Regions from separate parts of the Denitratimonas tolerans genome, predicted to be linked through region 2. Evidence: riboswitches for the same ligand, from Rfam matches in the RefSeq annotation. Region 2 holds a riboswitch; the other holds the start of a gene.
What was found. A riboswitch is a leader RNA that binds a small molecule or an ion and turns the genes downstream of it on or off. The one in region 2 is predicted to bind cobalamin.
Positions count from the first base shown of each region.

Region 1: linked by a shared signal. The riboswitch ahead of WB794_RS12740 (TonB-dependent receptor domain-containing protein) and the one ahead of WB794_RS10855 (ribonucleoside-diphosphate reductase subunit alpha) in region 2 are both predicted to bind cobalamin.

Region 1 is NZ_JBBDHC010000022.1:21,041-29,925, forward strand. Features, by position in the region: gene pepQ (Xaa-Pro dipeptidase) at 1-433, opposite strand, end outside; gene WB794_RS12730 (PilZ domain-containing protein) at 646-999, opposite strand; gene WB794_RS12735 (DUF1631 family protein) at 1,008-3,500, opposite strand; gene WB794_RS12740 (TonB-dependent receptor domain-containing protein) at 3,701-5,506, opposite strand; cobalamin riboswitch at 5,632-5,820, opposite strand; gene trpE (anthranilate synthase component I) at 5,836-7,311, opposite strand; gene WB794_RS12750 (EAL domain-containing protein) at 7,494-8,885, shown strand, end outside.
Region 2 is NZ_JBBDHC010000016.1:20,264-29,148, forward strand. Features, by position in the region: gene WB794_RS10845 (adenosylcobalamin-dependent ribonucleoside-diphosphate reductase) at 1-1,543, shown strand, start outside; gene WB794_RS10850 (TSCPD domain-containing protein) at 1,668-2,447, shown strand; cobalamin riboswitch at 2,628-2,840, shown strand; gene WB794_RS10855 (ribonucleoside-diphosphate reductase subunit alpha) at 3,045-5,585, shown strand; gene WB794_RS10860 (ribonucleotide-diphosphate reductase subunit beta) at 5,618-6,733, shown strand; gene WB794_RS10865 (glutaredoxin family protein) at 6,828-7,052, shown strand; gene WB794_RS10870 (hypothetical protein) at 7,115-8,044, opposite strand; gene WB794_RS10875 (hypothetical protein) at 8,071-8,220, shown strand; gene WB794_RS10880 (MFS transporter) at 8,505-8,885, shown strand, end outside.

The sequences.
Region 1 (8,885 bases), on a different contig from region 2:
CCGCGGCGGGATTGTTCGGAACCAGGCCTTCCAGTGCCGCGTCGGCCTCCCCGATGATCGCAAGGCGGCCATTCCCGGGAAGGTGCGCGGCGGCTTCTTCGGGGCGGCGGATCACGCGCAGGTCGAAGTGCTCGACCCAGAACCCTTCCGGCGCGGCCGGCGGCAGGTGCCAGTAGTCGGCCGGCTGGTGGTAGACCAGCACCGGCTTCCTGCCCGGAGTGATCGCGATCCAGCCGTCGCTGTGGCCGGGCAGCGGCGCGGTGTGGACGAAGTGCGGGTTGGCCGCGAACGGATAGGGCCGGTCGTCCAGGAACTGGTACTTGGCCACGCCCGAGGCGATCAGCAGGTGGTCGAAGCCGCCGCGAGCGAGCGCCGTTTCGGCACGTGCCAGCACGGTGGCGAGGTGAGAGGCGTAGAGGGGCGCAAGTTCCACGGCGAGTCCTCGAAAAGCGGCGGCGTGCGCCGAACCTCCGAAGGATGGCAGGGTGGCTGCGGCATGTCTTGTGCCGAAGGGCCGGGATCGCGCGGCGATCGGCCGATCGCGGCCAGGGCACGTCGGCCACGCAGGGCCGACCTGCGGCGGTGCGCACCGCGCGACGGTTCGAGGCGGTCCACAGGTCGTGGCTACGCCCCCGACGGGGTGTGCTAGACGTACTGGCTGCCCGGCAGGTCGATCCAGATGCGCAGTACCGCGAGGTCCTCGGGGCTGATGTCGATGAAGCGGAAGCCGGTCCAGAACTGGCCGGGCTGGTTCGCCGGTTCGGACCAGAGCTGGTGGGTGCCGACGCTCACTTCGCGACGGTTGCCGCCGGCGTCGGCGAGGGTGAAGGACATCTGGAACAGCGCGTCCTCCATCGTGTCCGCATTGGCCAGAAGCATCATTCCGCTTTCGGAAATGTTGCCGATCAGGCCGACCACGGATTCGGTCAGGGTATCGGTGACGTCGATGCGCTCGGCCACCTGTTTGCGCTTGGCGCGGCGGTATTCCTGCTGACTCATGGTCTTCCTCAACTTGCGGCAGGCGTGGGTTCGGCCCCGCCGCCGGAGAACGAGCGCAGCGCCGTGACGATGGCCTTCCACGCGCGGTCGACGATCGAACCGGACTCCGGTTCCACCACGCTGACGTTGCCGCGGCAGATCTCGCGTGCCAGCCACGACAGGCTGTAGTCGCCGGCGCGCTGGCCGCGGTGGTTCACGAACAGGCAGTGGTCGGTGATGGTGCTGTACCAGGACAGGCGTCGGCGCGCCTTGACGCCCTGCTGGCTGATGGTGAAATCGAACCAGGTGCCGAACGCGATGCGCTTCAGGCGCTCGTGCCAGGCCTTCTCTTCGGGCGAGAGCGGCGCGGTCTTTTCTGCCCTGGTGTCCTGGCGCTCGGCCGTTGCGGCGCCGCTCTTCACGTCCTCGCCGAGCCGGGCGCGGGTGCGCAGCCTGAGGGTCAGCTCGGTGCGCGAGGCCGGCTCGGCCGTGGTCTCGGTGTCGCGGCTGTCGCCCGCGCCGCTGACCACCGAGCTCAGCCGCAACGAGAACGCCCTGGCCTCGTCGCCGGAGTGCCCGACCTGGGCCAGCGCGGCCTCCACCTCGCCCCGGATCTGCGCCAGCTCCGGTGGCGTGAGCGCGACGCGCTTCTCGTTCGGCAGCGCCGCCGCGACCAGGGTTTCAGCCAGGCCCAGGTACTGCCGGAACGCGGGCGCGTTGTCGCCGCCGCGCAGCAGCGCGAGCGCCAGCACGTCGGTCCAGACCTGTTCGAGCAGCGTCTTGAGGAACTTGGGGACGACCTTGCCCGCCACCAGCCCGCTGATGGCCTCCTCGGCCTTGAGCCGTGCGATCTCCAGCTTCTCGCGCCCGCGCGCCGCCTCGACGTGGCGACGCTCCGCCACTTCCGCGCGGTGCTGCTGGGTGCTCAGATGGCTGCCGAGGTCATCGACCATCTCGCGAAGCCGCGCGGTGTCGGCCTCCGGGCTTTCGCAGACCTGGCGGACCACCGTGCCCATTTTCCGGATCAGGTCGCGGTCGACCTCGTCTTCGCTGCTCCAGTACGCGCTGGTCTCGGTGATGGTGGTCAGAAGCTGGCGCGCGGGATGGGTGCGATCGGAAAAGAATCCCGGGTCCTGCAGCGCCACGCGCAGCAGCGGAAGCTGGAGCTGCCCCAGGAGCTGTCCGCCCGGCGTCTGCGGCTGCACCTCCTGCGCAATCTGCTCGAACAGCATGCCGACCAGATCGACGGTGTCGCCCTGCGCCCCGGACAGCTGCGGGATGCGACCATCGACGGCGTGTGCGGCCAGGTGCGCGGTGAGCTCGCGGCGCAGATCGCCGAGCGGCACGGACACGCCCTTGGCCCACTGCGCGTTGAGACGGGCCTGCAGCGCGCCGAGGCTGTCCTGGATCTGGGCCGGATTGGCGACCGGGCCGCTGATCGTGTTGGTCTGGAGCCGATCGAGCAGGCTGCGCCGGCCGGCAAGCAGCCGCCGCAGGGTGTCGAACAGCACGACGTCCTCCGCGCCGCTTTCCGGCGCGGCCGGCTCCCGGGACGCGGCTGGCGCGGTGCCGGGTCGCGGCGCGCTGCCGCGCTGCGGCGCAAACAGGCCGCTGCCCGTGGCCGCATCCGCACCGGCACCCGGCGCGTGCGCGGACGGCGCGCTGCCGACCTGCGCGAACATCCCGGGGCCGGCGGATGCCTGCGCCGCGGCTCTGCCGCCAGCGGGCCCTGCCGCGGCCGGATCCATCCCGGGCCTGGGCCCGGGCGACGCCGTCGGCGCATCGCGGCCGCGCTGCGGGTTCCTGTTGCGCGGTGCCACGTAGGTCAGGTGCGGCAGGATCTTCTGCTGGATGAGGTAGTTGTTCAGGGTTTCGAGAAACTCGCCGAAAAACTGCATCACGCTGCGATCGAACTGGCCGAACACGACGCCGCGCTGGCTGGCGTCCAGATCGAACACGGCGATGGACTCACCCAGCATCCGGCACAGCTGGCGCGGACCGATGGGCAGGCGCTCGGCGTCGAACGCGGGACGACCGGCCACCACGCCCAGGCGCTGGCCCAGAAGAAACAGCGGCAGGCTGTTGCGGATTTCCGCCCGCGTGGCGATTTCACGCAGCGCCACGGTTTCATCCATCGCCCCCGTATCGACCAGGGCCAGCGCCGAGAACGGCGGCGGCGCGGCCTCCGGCACGTCGGCCTTCACCGGTTCGGGCAGGCTTGCCAAGGCCTCCTCGATCCGTTCGAGCATGGCCGGAGCAAGGTGGGTGCGATTGGCGCTGATGCGTTTGCGTGATTCCAGCAGGGCGCGCTGCACCTCGTTGCTGCGGGCGTGCTCGGCACTGCGGAACAACTGCTGCTCGAGCTCGTTGAGCATCGATTCCAGCGCGCGGGAAAACTCGTCCCGGAAAAATCCGAAAATGCCTTCAAGCACGGCCCGGCGCCGCGGCGGAAAGCCGCGCGCGGCGATCCTGTTTCCTTCGGCAGACGCGCTTCGGCGTGCCTCTGTGCCCGATGTGTGCATGCCGGTCCGCCCCCCTGTGCGTTGAGCGAATCATTCTATGATGCGCGTCACAGATCAAGCCCCGCGCAAACGGCGGGAGAAAATCTCCGCGTGCCGCAGCGGGGTGAATCGAGAAACCTGCGCGAATCCGACCGTGGGCGGGTCGGCGGGGCGGCGGCCTTCCCTGGCCGCGTCATTCGCTCAACCCGGCGGGTTGATTGTCAGCGCGCCTGCCAGCGCAGGCTCAACAGCGCGGTGGGGCCGGGCGTGCGGTAGCCGTCCACCAGGACATAGTCGCGATCGAGCAGGTTGTCGATGCGCGCATCCAGCCACAGGCCGGCCGACAGCGGCAGGCTGGCGCGCGCCGACAGCACGCCGTAACCGGCCAGGCGGGTGCCGAAGTCGGGCCGCTCGGAGGCCGCGTGGGCTTCCACGCCCAGGCGTTGGCCGCCGTCGAACACCCGCTCCACGAGCGCGCTGGCCTTGCGCGCCGGGCGCCGCAGCAGCGCCTCGCCGGTATCGCGGTTCTGCGGATCCTGCCAGGTGGCGCTGGCCTCGACGTTCCAGCCCACGGGCTGCCAGCGCCACTCGAGTTCGGCACCGTCGGTGCGCGCGCGCGCCACGTTGATCGCCTGGGCCTGCGCGCCGCTGAAGTCGATCAGCTGGTCGAGGGCGTTGCGGAAGGCGCGCAGAGACACTTCGCTCGCCGCGCCCGAGGTCAGGCGCAGCGCCAGCTCGGTGCTTTCCGAACGCTCCGGAGCCAGCGCGGGATTGCCGGCGTACCAGCCGCCCCAGCCGGGCGAGTACAGCTCGTTCATGGTCGGTGCGCGGAAGCCCTGGCCCCAGCTTGCCGACAGCCGCAGCGCGCCGGTCAGCTCCCAGCCCCAGGCCCCGGCGAAGCTCGACTCGCTGCCGTAGACGCTGTTGTCGTCGTAGCGACCTGAAAACTCGAACGCATGCGCATCGATGCGGCCCTGCCAGGCGGCGAAGGCGGCGCGGGTGTGGCGCGATTGCCCGTACACGTCGCTGCCGGCGGCGGTGTCCATCTGCCGGCCGCGCTCGCTCAGCCAGGACAGCCCGAGGGTCAGGGCACCCTGCGTGCCGGTCGTGAGGCTGTGCTGCCAGTCGGCCTGGCGCCGGCGCGAGAGGTAGCGCGTGACGGCGTCCGGGGTGTCGAGCCGGTCGCGGCTGCCGCTGAGGCTGAAGCGATGGCTCCAGTCCGCGCCAAGCCCGCCGCCCAGCGCCAGCCCGAACACGTCCTGGCGGGTGTTGGATCGGCCCTGGTCGAACTCGATGTCGTTGTCGCCGTGCAGCAGGCTGGCTTCGACCTGCTGGCTGCCCAGCGCCAGGTCGCCGTGCGCCGCAAGCGTGCGGTAGAGCGCACCGTCGCGGTCCGGGTCATGGCTCCAGTTCGAGGGCGTGGTGGCGTCGGTGCCGCGGGTGTCGAGCCAGCCGGCGCTGAGGCCGAAGCCGCCGCGCGCCGAGCGCGCGCCCGCACCCGCCTCGATGCCCCAGGTGTCGTGGTTGCCGGCCCGCAGTGCGGCGCGGCTTGCCGCATCGCGGCGGGTGAAAATCTGGATCACGCCGCTGAGCGCATCGGCACCCCACAGCGCCGCGCGCGGCCCGCGCACGATCTCGATGCGCTCGATCGCCGACAGCGGCAGCTGCTCCCAGGGATAGATCCCGGTGCCCAGCGCCGACACGCGCACCCCGTCGATCAGGACCAGGGCGTGGTTGGAGTTGCCGCCGCGGATGAACAGGCTGGTCTGTTGACCGAGCCCGCCGCCGCGCACCACGTCCAGGCCCGGCACGCGGCGCAGGAGGTCGAGCACGTCGACGCTGGCGCTGGCGTCGATCGCGTCGCGGTCGATCACGCTGACCGCGGCGAGCGAGGCGGACTGCGGCTGCGCCAGGCGCGTGGCGGTGACCAGCACCGGGTCGGTCCTCGGCAGGGACTGGGCCTGGGCAGGCAGGAGGAGCGCGGGCGCGAGCGCCGCGGCAAGAAGGGCGGGACGAAAAAAGGACATCGAATCATGCTCCGGGGAAGGAAAGCGGGCGCGTGCCGTGGTTGGCAGACGCCGCGCCGAAACCCGGAAACGGGAGCTCGATGCGCACGTCCGCATCGCCCACCGCGACGCAACGGAGCCGACGCGCAGCGCCGGCGCTGCAGGCCGGTCTCCGGGCTGGCAGGCCGGGATCGCTCCCGCTTCGCCCGCCTTCCCGGCCCTGCGGCCAGTGACTGTCCCCCGAAAGGACGTGGGCAAATGACGCCTGCTTACCGTTGCGGGGGCAGCGCCGGATTCGCACCGGCTTCCCGAGCACCTGAAGCGGCGCGGATTCTATCGCAAAGCCGCGATCAAAGCCCCTGGGCCGCCTGCGCCACGGCGCGGAACAGGGCGCGGCCCTTGTTCATGGTTTCGTCCCACTCTCTTTCCGGATCGGAGTCGTAGACGATGCCGGCACCGGCCTGGATATGCAGGCGTCCGTCCTGGATGACGGCGGTGCGGATCGCGATGGCGGTGTCGGCGTCGCCGTGCCAGCCGAGGTAGCCGACCGCGCCCGAATAGATGTTGCGCTTGACCGGCTCCAGCGCGCGGATGATTTCCAGCGCGCGGATCTTGGGCGCGCCGGACACCGTGCCCGCCGGGAAGGTGGCGCGCAGCACGTCCATGTAGGAAAGCCCCTCGCGCAGCGTTCCGGTGACTTCGCTGACGATGTGCATGACGTGGCTGTAGCGCTCGATCAGGAAGCGTTCGCCGACCTCGACCGTGCCGGGTGCGGAAACCCGTCCGACGTCGCTGCGTCCCAGATCGATCAGCATCAGGTGCTCGGCGCGCTCCTTGGGATCGGCCAGGAGCTCGCGTTCCAGCGCCAGGTCTTCCTCGGGCGTGCGCCCGCGCGGGCGGGTGCCGGCGATCGGCCGCACCGTGACTTCGCCGTGCTGCAGACGTACCAGAATCTCGGGCGAAGAGCCCACCACCTGGGTGGTGCCGGTGTCGAGGAAGTACATGTAGGGCGAAGGATTCATCGCCCGCAGCGCGCGGTAGACATCCACCGGGCGCGCATGGAACGGGATGCTCAGGCGCTGGCTCAGCACCACCTGGAAGGCGTCGCCGGCACGGATGTAGTCCTGGCAGCGCTGCACCGCGTCGAGGAAACCCTCGCGGGTGAAGCCGCTGACGAAATCGGCCTCGTCCAGCACCTTGCCGTGCAGGGTCTCCGGATAGGGCGCGCCGCCGTGGCGCAGGCGGTGTTCGAGCGACTCCAGGCGCCGGTTGGCGCGCGCCCAGGCCTGCGGCTCGGCCGGGTCGGCGTGCACGATGAGGTAGAGGCGTCCCTTGAGGCTGTCGAATACCGCCAGCTCCTCGGACAGCATCAGGAAGATATCGGGCGTACCCAGTTCGTCGGGCGCGTGACCCCGGCCCAGGCGCGGCTCCACGTACTCCACGCACTCGAAGCCGAACCAGCCGACCAGGCCGCCGGTGAAGCCGGGCAGGCCGTCGATCCTGGGCACCGAATGGGCCAGGCGCAGCGCTTCGACCTCGGCCAGCGGATCGGCGACTTCGCGCCGTGCCACCACTTCGCCGTGTTCGATCGTTTCCAGCATCTGGCCGCGCACCGCATACACTCGCCGCGCCGGCAGGCCGATGATCGAATAGCGCCCGAAACGCTCGCCGCCCTCGACCGACTCGAACAGGTAGGTGTGCGGGCCGTCGGCCAGCTTGAGGTAGACCGACAGCGGCGTGTCCAGATCCGACAGCACTTCCCGCACCACCGGGATGCGGGTATGGCCGGCGGCGGCGAAGGACTGGAAGGTGGCGGCGTCGATCACGGGCGGTGGCCGGAAAAAGGGGGCGACAGTATGCCAGCGCGTTCGACCGATGGCCGCTGGAGCACGCGCCCTCCGGCACATTTCCGCAGCGGCGGCAATCTGTTGCTGGCGCGACAGGCGCACCCTACACTGAACCTCGATTTGCGCGTGGTCGATACGGCATGTTCGAGGGGAAACCTGACATGGTCGCGCGGCTCTTCCGCCGAGCCGTGGTGCTGCTGGCGCTGGGAGTGGCGCTTGCGCCCGCGGTTGGACTGGCCGTGGTGCGTGACTACTACTTCCGCACGCTCGACAGTCGCCAGGGGTTGCTGCAGAGCACGGTCACGGCATTTCTCCAGGATCGTGAAGGCTTCGTGTGGGTGGCCACCCAGGGCGCGCTGCATCGCTTCGACGGTTACACCTTCGTCACCCTCGACATCCTGACGGGCATCGACAGCGCGTTGCCGAGCTTTGCCCAGGCGCTGGCGGAGGACGCGCGCGGTGCGCTCTACGTGGGCACCTTGCGCGACGGGCTTTTCGTGATCGATCCCGCGCGTCGCAGCGTCACGCCGGTGCCGCTCGCACCCAGCCAGGGTGCGATGGCGGCGGCCCAGATCGACGCGCTCCTGTATCAGGCCGGCGTCGGGCTCTGGGTCGCGCGTCCGGGCGGGATCGGACTGGTCGATGAACAGTCCGGCCAGTATCGCCAGGTGCTCGCCTTCGAGCAGATCCTGACCGGCGGTGGCAGCACCGGCATTACCCGCACCGTCAATGCCCTCGCGCTCGATGGCCAAGGCGATGTCTGGGTCGCCGCCGGCCACGGGATCTATCGGATCGAGGCCGGCCAGGGCCGGGCCGAGCGGTTCTCCGTGGAAGGCGCGCGCGCGCTGCTGGTGGATGCGTCCGGAACCCTCTGGATCGGGACGCCCTCCGGACTGCGCCGCAAGCCGGTCGGCTCCGACGCGGCCGAAGTCGTCTGGCCCAGCGCGCCGCGGGCGTCGGACGGTGCCTGCTGCGAGGTGATCGCGCTGGCGCAGTCCGGCGACGGCACGCTCTGGCTGTCGGTGGCCCGTGGAAACCTCTGGTACATGGATCCGGCCACGCGCGACGCGGTATCGATTCCGATCAATCCCTGGGTTGACGGCATGCTGGCCGAAGCCGGGCTGCCGCGGCTGATGATCGATCGCTCCGATCTGCTGTGGGCGGGCAGCCACGTGCGCGGCGTGGTGACCACGCCGGCGGCCGGCACCCCGTTCCGGGCCGTGTTCGATCTCGACCCGGCGCGCGATCCGCTCACCGGCAACGTGGTGCGCAGCCTGGTCGAAGGCGACGACGGCAGCCTGTGGCTGGGCACCCAGGGCGGTCTGCGCCGCTACGACCCGCTGCGCGACGAGTTCGAGTCTTTCGACGCCGCCTTCGCACTGGCGAGCGGTTCGGGCCGCGCGCTGGTCGCGCCGACCGTCGCCGGGCTTGCGCCCGGCAACGATGGTGCCTACTGGATCGCCAGCAGCATGGGGCTTTTCCAGTTCGATCCGGGCACCCGCCGGGCGACTGCGGTGATGCTCGAGGAGGGCGGCGGCCCGCTGCCGATGCGG
Region 2 (8,885 bases):
GGACGGGCGGCTGCGCCAGTTCAACCTCTCGCTGCTGATCACCGACGGTTTCATGCAGGCGGTCGAACGCGACGGCGACTGGCCGCTGGTGTTCCCGCTCAACGCCCAGGAAAAGGGCGACGTGGACCTGTCCGACAGCGCCCAGGTGCTGTGGCGCGAGTGGCCGGTGCAGAAGAACTACATCGTGCGCGACGACGGGCGCGTGGCCTGCCGGGTGTACGGCCACATCAAGGCGCGGCACCTGTGGGACATGATCATGGTATCCACCTACGACTACGCCGAGCCGGGCTTCATCCTGATCGACCGCGTCAACGAGATGAACAACAACTGGTGGTGCGAGAACATCCGCGCGACCAACCCCTGCGGCGAACAGCCCCTGCCGCCCTATGGTGCCTGCCTGCTGGGCTCGGTCAACCTCACCAAGTTCGTGCGCCATCCCTTCACCGAGCGCGCCTCCTTCGACTGGGACGAATACCGGGAAGTGGTGCGCGTGTTCACCCGCATGCTCGACAACGTGGTCGAGGTCAACGGGCTGCCGCTGGAGCGCCAGCGCGAGGAAATCCTCCACAAGCGCCGCCACGGCATGGGCTTCCTCGGCCTCGGCAGCACGCTCACCCTGCTGCGCATGAAGTACGGCAGCCCCGAGAGCTGCGAGTTCACCGAGCGCGTTTCGCGCGAGATGGCGCTGGCCGGCTGGGAAACCGGCCTGGCGTTGGCGCGGGAAAAGGGTCCGGCACCGATCATGGACGTGCTCTTCACCGTCGACGCCGCGATGCTGCGCAAGCGCCCGGAAATGGTGCGCGACGGCTGGAAGGTCGGCCAGGAAATTCCCGGCCGCGTGCTGCACGCCAAGTACAGCCGCTACATGCAGCAGGTCGCCGAGGTGGCACCCGAGCTGGTCGAGGCGCTGGCCGAAACCGGCTGCCGCTTCACCCACCACAGTTCGATCGCGCCCACCGGTACCATCTCGCTGTCGCTGGCCAACAACGCCTCCAACGGCATCGAGCCCAGCTTCGCCCACCACTACAGCCGCAACGTGATCCGCGAAGGCAAGAAGACCAAGGAAAAGGTCGACGTGTGGTCCTACGAGCTCCTGGCCTACCGCGAGCTGGTCAATCCGAAGGCGATGCCTTACGCCGAGGACGCTGCCGCCAGGCTCCCCGACTACTTCATCGCCGCCGACGACATCAGCCCGAAGGAGCACGTGGACGTGCAGGCTGCGGCGCAGAAGTGGGTCGACTCCTCCATCTCCAAGACCGCCAATGTCCCCACCGACTACCCCTACGAGGAGTTCAAGGACATCTACCGCTACGCCTGGCAGCAGGGGCTGAAGGGCTGCACCACCTTCCGCTTCAACCCCGCCGCCTTCCAGGGCGTGCTGGTGAAGGAGTCCGATCTGGAAAGCACCGTCTATCGCTTCGAGCTGGAAGACGGCTCGGTGGTGGAAGTGAAAGGCAACGAAGAGATCGAGTACGACGGCGAATTGCACACCGCCGCCAACCTGTTCGATGCCCTGAAGGAAGGCTATTACGGCAAGTTCTGAATGCCCTGCGCCGGAGCACGGCGGCGCGCGCAGACGCGCCCCGTGCGTCCCGGTTCCAGCCGCGCCGACGCGCCCGCCGCGGCATCCGAATCCATGCAGCACCGTTTGACCGGAGTTTCGTTACATGACCGTCAGGATCACCCAGAAGATCAAGGGATACGCCGTCCTTCGTCCCGAAGACACGGCCAGGGAGCTTCCCGCCGCCACCAGCGCGCCGGCCGCCGAGCCGGAAGACAACGTGATCCAGATGCACGAGCGCATCAAGCGCCCGGAAGTCCTGATCGGCAGCACCTACAAGATCAAGCCGCCGCTGGTCGAACACGCCATGTACGTCACCATCAACGACATCGTGCTCAATCCCGGCACCGAGCACGAGCAGCGCCGTCCGTTCGAGATCTTCATCAACTCCAAGTCGATGGAGCACTTCCAGTGGATCGTGGCGCTTACCCGCATCATGTCCGCGGTGTTCCGCAAGGGTGGCGACGTCACCTTCCTGGTGGAGGAGATGAAGGCCGTGTTCGATCCGCGCGGCGGCTACTTCAAGGGCGGCGGCGTCTACATGCCCTCGCTGGTGGCCGACCTGGGCGGCATCATCGAGGACCACCTCAAGGCCATCGGCCTCATGCACGACCCGGATCTGAGCGACGAACAGCGCGCCCTGATCGCGGAAAAGCGCCGTGCCGTCGAGGACCGCTCAAAAAAAAAGCCTGACGCCGGCACCCTGACCGCGCCGGTGCCCGCCTCGGACGCCGCCCCCGGCGATTCGGAAGACATCGAGGTCACCGGCGAAGGCGCGAGCTTCCCGCCTTCCGCCACGATTTGCCACAAGTGCAGCGCCAAGGCGCTGGTCATCCTCGACGGCTGCGCCACCTGCCTGAACTGCGGATACAGCAAGTGCGGGTGAGCCGGGCGTGGCCCGCGCGCCCGTGATCCGCGCCCGATCCGGTACCGCCTGACTCCCGCCGCGGACGCGCGGCGCGCACCCGTATGCGCGCGCCGCCGAGGGCAGCTGGCGCACTTTCCGATGATGTCGCTCCGTGCGCGCCGCATGGGTCCATCTTGTGTTGACGCGGCCAGTTCACCCCAATATCTTGTGTCGGTCGGTGTCCTGGCCCGCGGTGCAGCGCGGGCAGGCTGAATAGGGAATCCGGTGCAAACCCGGAACTGCCCCGCAGCGGTAAGTGGAAGCGAAAGGCGTCAACGGCACTGGGTCGCAGCACCTGGGAAGCCAAGCCGAGTAGGAGGGCGAGAGCCCGCGTCCGCGAGTCCGAAGACCTGCCGACACGCCGGGAAAGGCCCGGTCTCAGGCGGTGAGACGCCGATGACCGATGCTGATACCACGCCCGGCGCAGGTGACCGCTTCCGCGGGGAGGCGTGTCGCAGGCGCGTGACGAAGGTCCGCGCGCCGGCGCACGCATTCGCCGAAGCACGATCCACACGCCCTGCGCGAGGGAGCAGGTTCTGGACCGTGTGCGGCCGTCTGGCCGCAGGAGAGATGCACATGCCAGCGATGGATCTGACCGAACTGCTTTCCCTGAACGAAGGCGAGCCGCCCGCTGCGCCGCCGGCCGAGCCGCCCGCGCCCGCGCAGCGCCCCGCGTTCTCGCGCACCATCCGCAAGCGCGATGGCAGCACCGAGCCCTACATCCCGCGCAAGCTCAACGGCTGGGGCGAGTGGGCGGCCTCGGCGTTCGGCGACAAGGTGGACTGGAGCCGCATCGTCATCAACGTGATGAGCGCGATGCCCGAAACGGTGTCCAGCGCCGAGCTGCAGGAAAAGCTGATCCAGAACTGCCTGGACATGGGCACCTGGTCGTACTACCGCATGGCCGGAAGGCTGTATGCGCCGCACCTGCACAAGAGCATCCACGGCGCGGGCATTCCCACCGTCGCGCAGCTGCACGCGCGCATGGTGGCCGACGGCGTGATGGTGCGGCTCGACTACGACGCGGACGACTACGCGGCGCTGGAGGGCATCATCGACCACGCGCGCGACTACGACACCCCGCACTTCGCGCTGCACTACATCCGCCGCAAGTACAGCCTGCAGAACCGCGCCACCGGGCAGGAGTACGAGACCCAGCAGTTCGTTTACCTGCGCATGGCGATGGCGCTCGCCGAGCAGGCGCCGAGGGACGCGCGCATCGACCTGGTGCGGCGCTTCTATCGCGCCTTCGCGGAGAAGAAGATCTCCGCGCCGACGCCCAACTACGTCAACCTCGGCACCCGCCTGCGCGGCTTCGCCTCGTGCTGCCTGTACGTTGCCGGCGACAGCGAGGCTTCGCTTGCGATCGGCGACCACATCGCCTACCGCATGACGGCCTCCTCGGCCGGCATCGGCAGCCACCTCGTCACCCGCAGCAAGGGCGATCCGGTGCGCGGCGGGCTGATCGAGCACATGGGCAAGCTGCCCTACTACGCGGCGCTGGGCAAGGCGGTGCACGCCAACATGCAGGCCGGGCGCGGCGGCGCCTGCACCACCTACTACTCGGGGTTCGACCCGGAGGCCGAGGTCATCGCGCACCTGCGCAATCCGCGCAGCACCGAGGACCGCAAGAACCGCGACCTGCACTACGCCCTGGTGACCAACCGCCTGTTCGCGGAAAAAGCCGCGAAGAACGAGCGCGCGTTTTCCTTCAACGTCTACACCGCGCCGCGCCTGACCGCGCTGTTCTTCAGCGACGACGCGGAAGGCTTCCGCCGCGAGTACGAGCGCCTGGAAGCCGATCCGGCGTTCCGCAAGGAGTGGTTCCAGCCGCGCGAGCTGCTGCTCACCTCGCTCAACGAGGCGCTGGAAACCGGCGTGGCCTACCTTGCGAACATCGACGAGATGAACCGCCACACGCCGTTCAAGGAGCCGATCCACTCCTCCAACCTGTGCCTGGAAATCTGCGAGCCGAACCGGCCCTACCGGGACATGCGCGACCTGTATTCGGATCGCGAGGTGGGCTGGATCGAGGTGGAGCTGCTGGGCGGCGAGCGCCGCCGGCTCGACTTCAGCGCCGCGCTGACCCGCAACGGCCGGAGCATCTTCGCCGGCGAGCTCAAAGAAGGCGAACAGGTCACCAGCGAGGCGGGCGAGACCTTCGTCGTCAGCCGCATCCTGGAAACCTACGCCGAGCCGGAGGTGGCGCTGTGCTCGCTGGGCGCGATCGCCTGCGACAACCTCCCCGAGGACGACGATGCCGCCTACGAGGAGGCGATGTACCTCACCCTCAGGATGATCGACTACTGCATCGAACACAGCCACTACGCGCTGCCGCACATCGGCGTCACCGCGAAGGCGCGCATGAACGCCGGCATCGGCCTGATGGGCGTGGCCACGACGATGGCGCGCAAGAAGCTGCGCTTCGACACCCCGGAGGGCCGCGAGGAGCTGCACCGCATCGCCGAGCGGCACATGTACTTCGCGATCCGCGCCTCGCTGCGCGTGGCGCGCGAGCGCGGGCTGCCGCGCTGGATCCACAAGACCCGCTGGGTGGACGGCTGGCTGCCGATCGACACCTACAACCGCAGCGTCGACGCGCTCGGCGACTTCCGCTACCGCTACGACTGGGAGGCGCTGCGGCGCGAGATCATCGCGACCGGCGGCATCGGCCACTCCTGCCTGGTCGCCTTCATGCCGGGGGAGTCCTCCTCCAAGGCGCTGGGCCAGCCCAACTCCATCTATCCGGTGCGCGACGCGACGCTGGGCAAGACCGACGGCAACGTCACCATCCGCTGGGCCGCACCGGACAGCGACGATGACGCCTGCATGTACCAGTCGGCCTGGGACATCGCGGAAGTGGACATGCTCAAGGCCTACGCGGTGTTCCAGAAGTTCACCGACCAGGCCATCTCCGCCGACCTGTGGCGGCGCATCCGCGGCGACGAGAAGGTGGGCAGCAAGGATCTGCTGGCGCAGTACTTCGCGATGTTCAAGTACGGCATCAAGACCCGCTACTACTACAACTCCAACGTCGCCTCGGGCGTTTCGGTGAGCGACGGCGGACGCATGAGCGAGGCGGGCGACGCCGGCGCCTGCGAAGGCTGCACGCTGTGACGCCGGCCGCCTCCCGTTCGAAGGAAACCTCCATGACGCCCGCCCTGCCCGGCAAGATCTTCAATACCGAGAAGACCGACTACGAGGCCCCGGAAATCATCCTGGGCACCGACCCGGGCCTGTTCGACACCATAAACAAGCATTTCCCGGCGCTGTGGAAGCTCTACAAGACCCTGAAAAGCCAGGACTGGGACGAGAACGAGTTCGACTACGCGCCCTGCAACGTGCAGTTCAAGACCTGCGACAGGGCCACCTACGACATGATGGTGAAGACGCTGGCCTGGCAGTGGGAGGCCGACAGCGTGGCGGCGCACTCCATCGCCGCCGTGCTGGCGCCGGTGTGCACCAGCTCGGAGGCCTGGGCCGGCTGGGTGGAGATCACCCGCAACGAGATCGTGCACGCGGCCACCTACTCGGAGATCGTGCGCAACAGCTTCGACAGCCCCGACGACATCCTCAGCGAGATCCTCGCGGTCAAGGAGGCCATGGCGCGGCTCAAGACCGTGGGCGAAGCCTTCGACGCGGCGCTGGCGGTGAGCCTGGACTACGCCCGCGGCGCGCGCCCGAACGACCAGGCCACCTACAACGCGATCTATCTCTTCATCGTGACCCTGCTGTGCATGGAGCGCATCCAGTTCATGGCCTCCTTCGCCGTCACCTTCGGCGTATGCGAATCCACCGGCCTGTTCCAGCCCATCGGCAAGGCGATCCAGAAGATCGCCCAGGACGAGTTCGAAGTGCACGTGCAGTACGGCAAGGAAGTGCTCAAGTCGCTCTACAAGACCCCGCGCGGCCGCCAGGCCTTCGCCGACTGCCGCGAGAAGATCGTCGCCATCGTCAACGAGGTGGTGGAAAGCGAAGTCGAATGGACCGACTACGCGTTTTCCGAAGGCCGCGAGCTGACCGGCGTCACCTGCCGGATGATGAAGGACTGGGTCTACTTCAGCGCCACCGACGTGATCCGCTTCTTCCACCTCGAAGACGCCGCGCGCTTCCCGATCGTCACGCGGAACCCGCTCGCCTACATGGAGAACTGGCTCGACATGAGCAAGATCCAGGCCTCCAACCAGGAGGAGGACACCGCCCAGTACAAGGTCGGCGTGATGAAGCGCGACGACGAGGACGAAGTGTTCGCCGTCGATTTCTGACGTCGCCCGCCGCCCGTTCCACTTTCCCGAAATTTTCGAGCCTCCGGCCGGCACCGCCGCGCGCGCCGGCCGTCCACCCAACGAGGTGCCATCCGTGAACGTTACCGTCTATTCCAAGCCCGACTGCCCGCAGTGCGAGTCCACCCGCCGCGACCTGGAGATCCTCGGCATCGAGTACGCCCTGGTGGACCTGATGCAGGACCGCGCCGCGCTCGCGCGCCTGGTCGGCCTGGGCTATCGCAGCGCTCCGGTGGTGGAGTCCGACCGCGGCAGCTGGAGCGGCTACGACCGCGAGCGGATCAAGGCGCTGCTGGCCTGAGCGCAGCCGGCGGCGCGCCGCAGCGCGGGACCGGAAAGGTGCGGGCCGCGTGATCCTGTGGCTCAGCGCCCCCGCAGCGCGCCGAACAGGTCGCTCTCCACCCGCCGCCAGGCCGGCGTGACCAGATGCTGGCCGACGGCCGGCAGGGCCGACCGCTCCACCTTCACCGGCGCCGCGCCTTCACCCGCGTCTTCATCCTCCTCCCAGGCGCCGAGCCAGCGGTAGGTGCGCCACAGCACGCGCGCGCTGTCGGCACCGACCTGGCGCACGCGGCCTTCGCCGGCGATGCGGGCCTCGCTGTCCGCATCCTGTTCCAGGTAGAGCCGGTCGCCCACCGCCAGGCCCTCGCCGCGACCTTGGTCGACCTCCAGATCGAGGTAGGCGTAGCCGTCGGCGTCCAGGGTCACCCCGTCCGCCGGCGCGGAGACGAAGGTGATCGCGGCGCGCACCGCGGCGCTGGTGTCCACGCCGCAGCGCAGCGGCGCGTCACGGCGGGTGGTGAAGGCGGTGCCCCGGGCGGGCAGCGCCATCTCGTCGTCCGGCGCGAAGCGGCTCAGGTGCATCGTGGCGACCGATTCGTCCGCGCCCACCTGGCTCAGCTCCGCGTACCAGCCCTCGTTCGGCGGCAGGCCGTACAGGGCCATGCCCTCGATCAGGCCGTCGTCCGATCCGCGGTCCAGCCGCAGTCGCACCTGCGCCGAGTGGTGGCTCCACTGCAGCGGCGCGTCCGCATCGAGGTGTGCAACAACGCGGGTTTCAATGGCTTCCGTGCGCAGCATGTCGCGCAGCGACTTCGGCACGGCGGGGTGCAGGGGATCGTCCAGCGTGTAGCCGGGAGAATACGAACTCATCGCTGCCAGCGTGGAATCTTCGCCGGACGCTCGCCAGAACGTGGGCGCGAACTCCAGCGCGCCGTCCCCACTCCAGCGCTGTGCCTGATCCAGAAGCCGCGCCTGATCGAGCAGGAGCGCGTTCCTTCGAAGCCACGTCATGCAGCTCGCGCATGACGCGACGGGCGATGTCCTCGTCGCTCGTTGCGACGGGCGTCGCGTCGGCCGTCGCCGCGTCGAGCGCCGGCAGGGGCGGTGTGGCGGTGCCGGCCAAACCGGATGCGACGATCAGAAACAGGGATTCGATCAATCTCGTGCGCATGGCGGCGGCTCCGTGAGTAGCGATGGATCAAGCATGGGCGCAGCCTTCGCGACGGTCGCCGGTGCATCCAGCCTGCGTTGGGACGCGCCTTGCTACCCTTGCCCGATTCTCGCCAAACGCCTGCGGTGCCTGCCGCAGCACCACGCGTTTCCTGATCCGCCTGGGCTTCATCCGGTTTTTTCCCCGCCGCCTGCAGGACGCAGGTGTGCGCAGGCCGATCGCGGCCGAAGCCCAGGCGGATCGGGCAATCGCATCCGCCGCCGCGCGCCGCCGCACATCCGATCACGACTGGTTTTTCCAATGCTTTCCACCGTCCGCTGCGCCATCCCCCTCCTGCTGAGCACCATTTTCCTGCTGATGGGGGTGGGCCTGCTGCACACCCTGGTGGCGCTGCGCGGCGAGGCGCTCGGGTTTTCCGTGGCGATGATCGGCACGCTCAGCGCGGCCTACTACGCCGGCTTCCTGATCGGCACCTACACGGTGCCGCGCATGGTGCACCGGATCGGCCAGATTCGCGCCTTCGCGTTCTGCACCACCCTGCTCGTGGTCAGCGTGCTGGTGCAGGCCATCGGGCCGATCTACGGGCTGTGGCTGGCGATGCGCGTGCTGCAGGGGCTCCTGCTGGTCGGGCTCTACGTCATCATCGAGAGCTGGCTGAACGCGGCGGCCGAACCCAGGCAC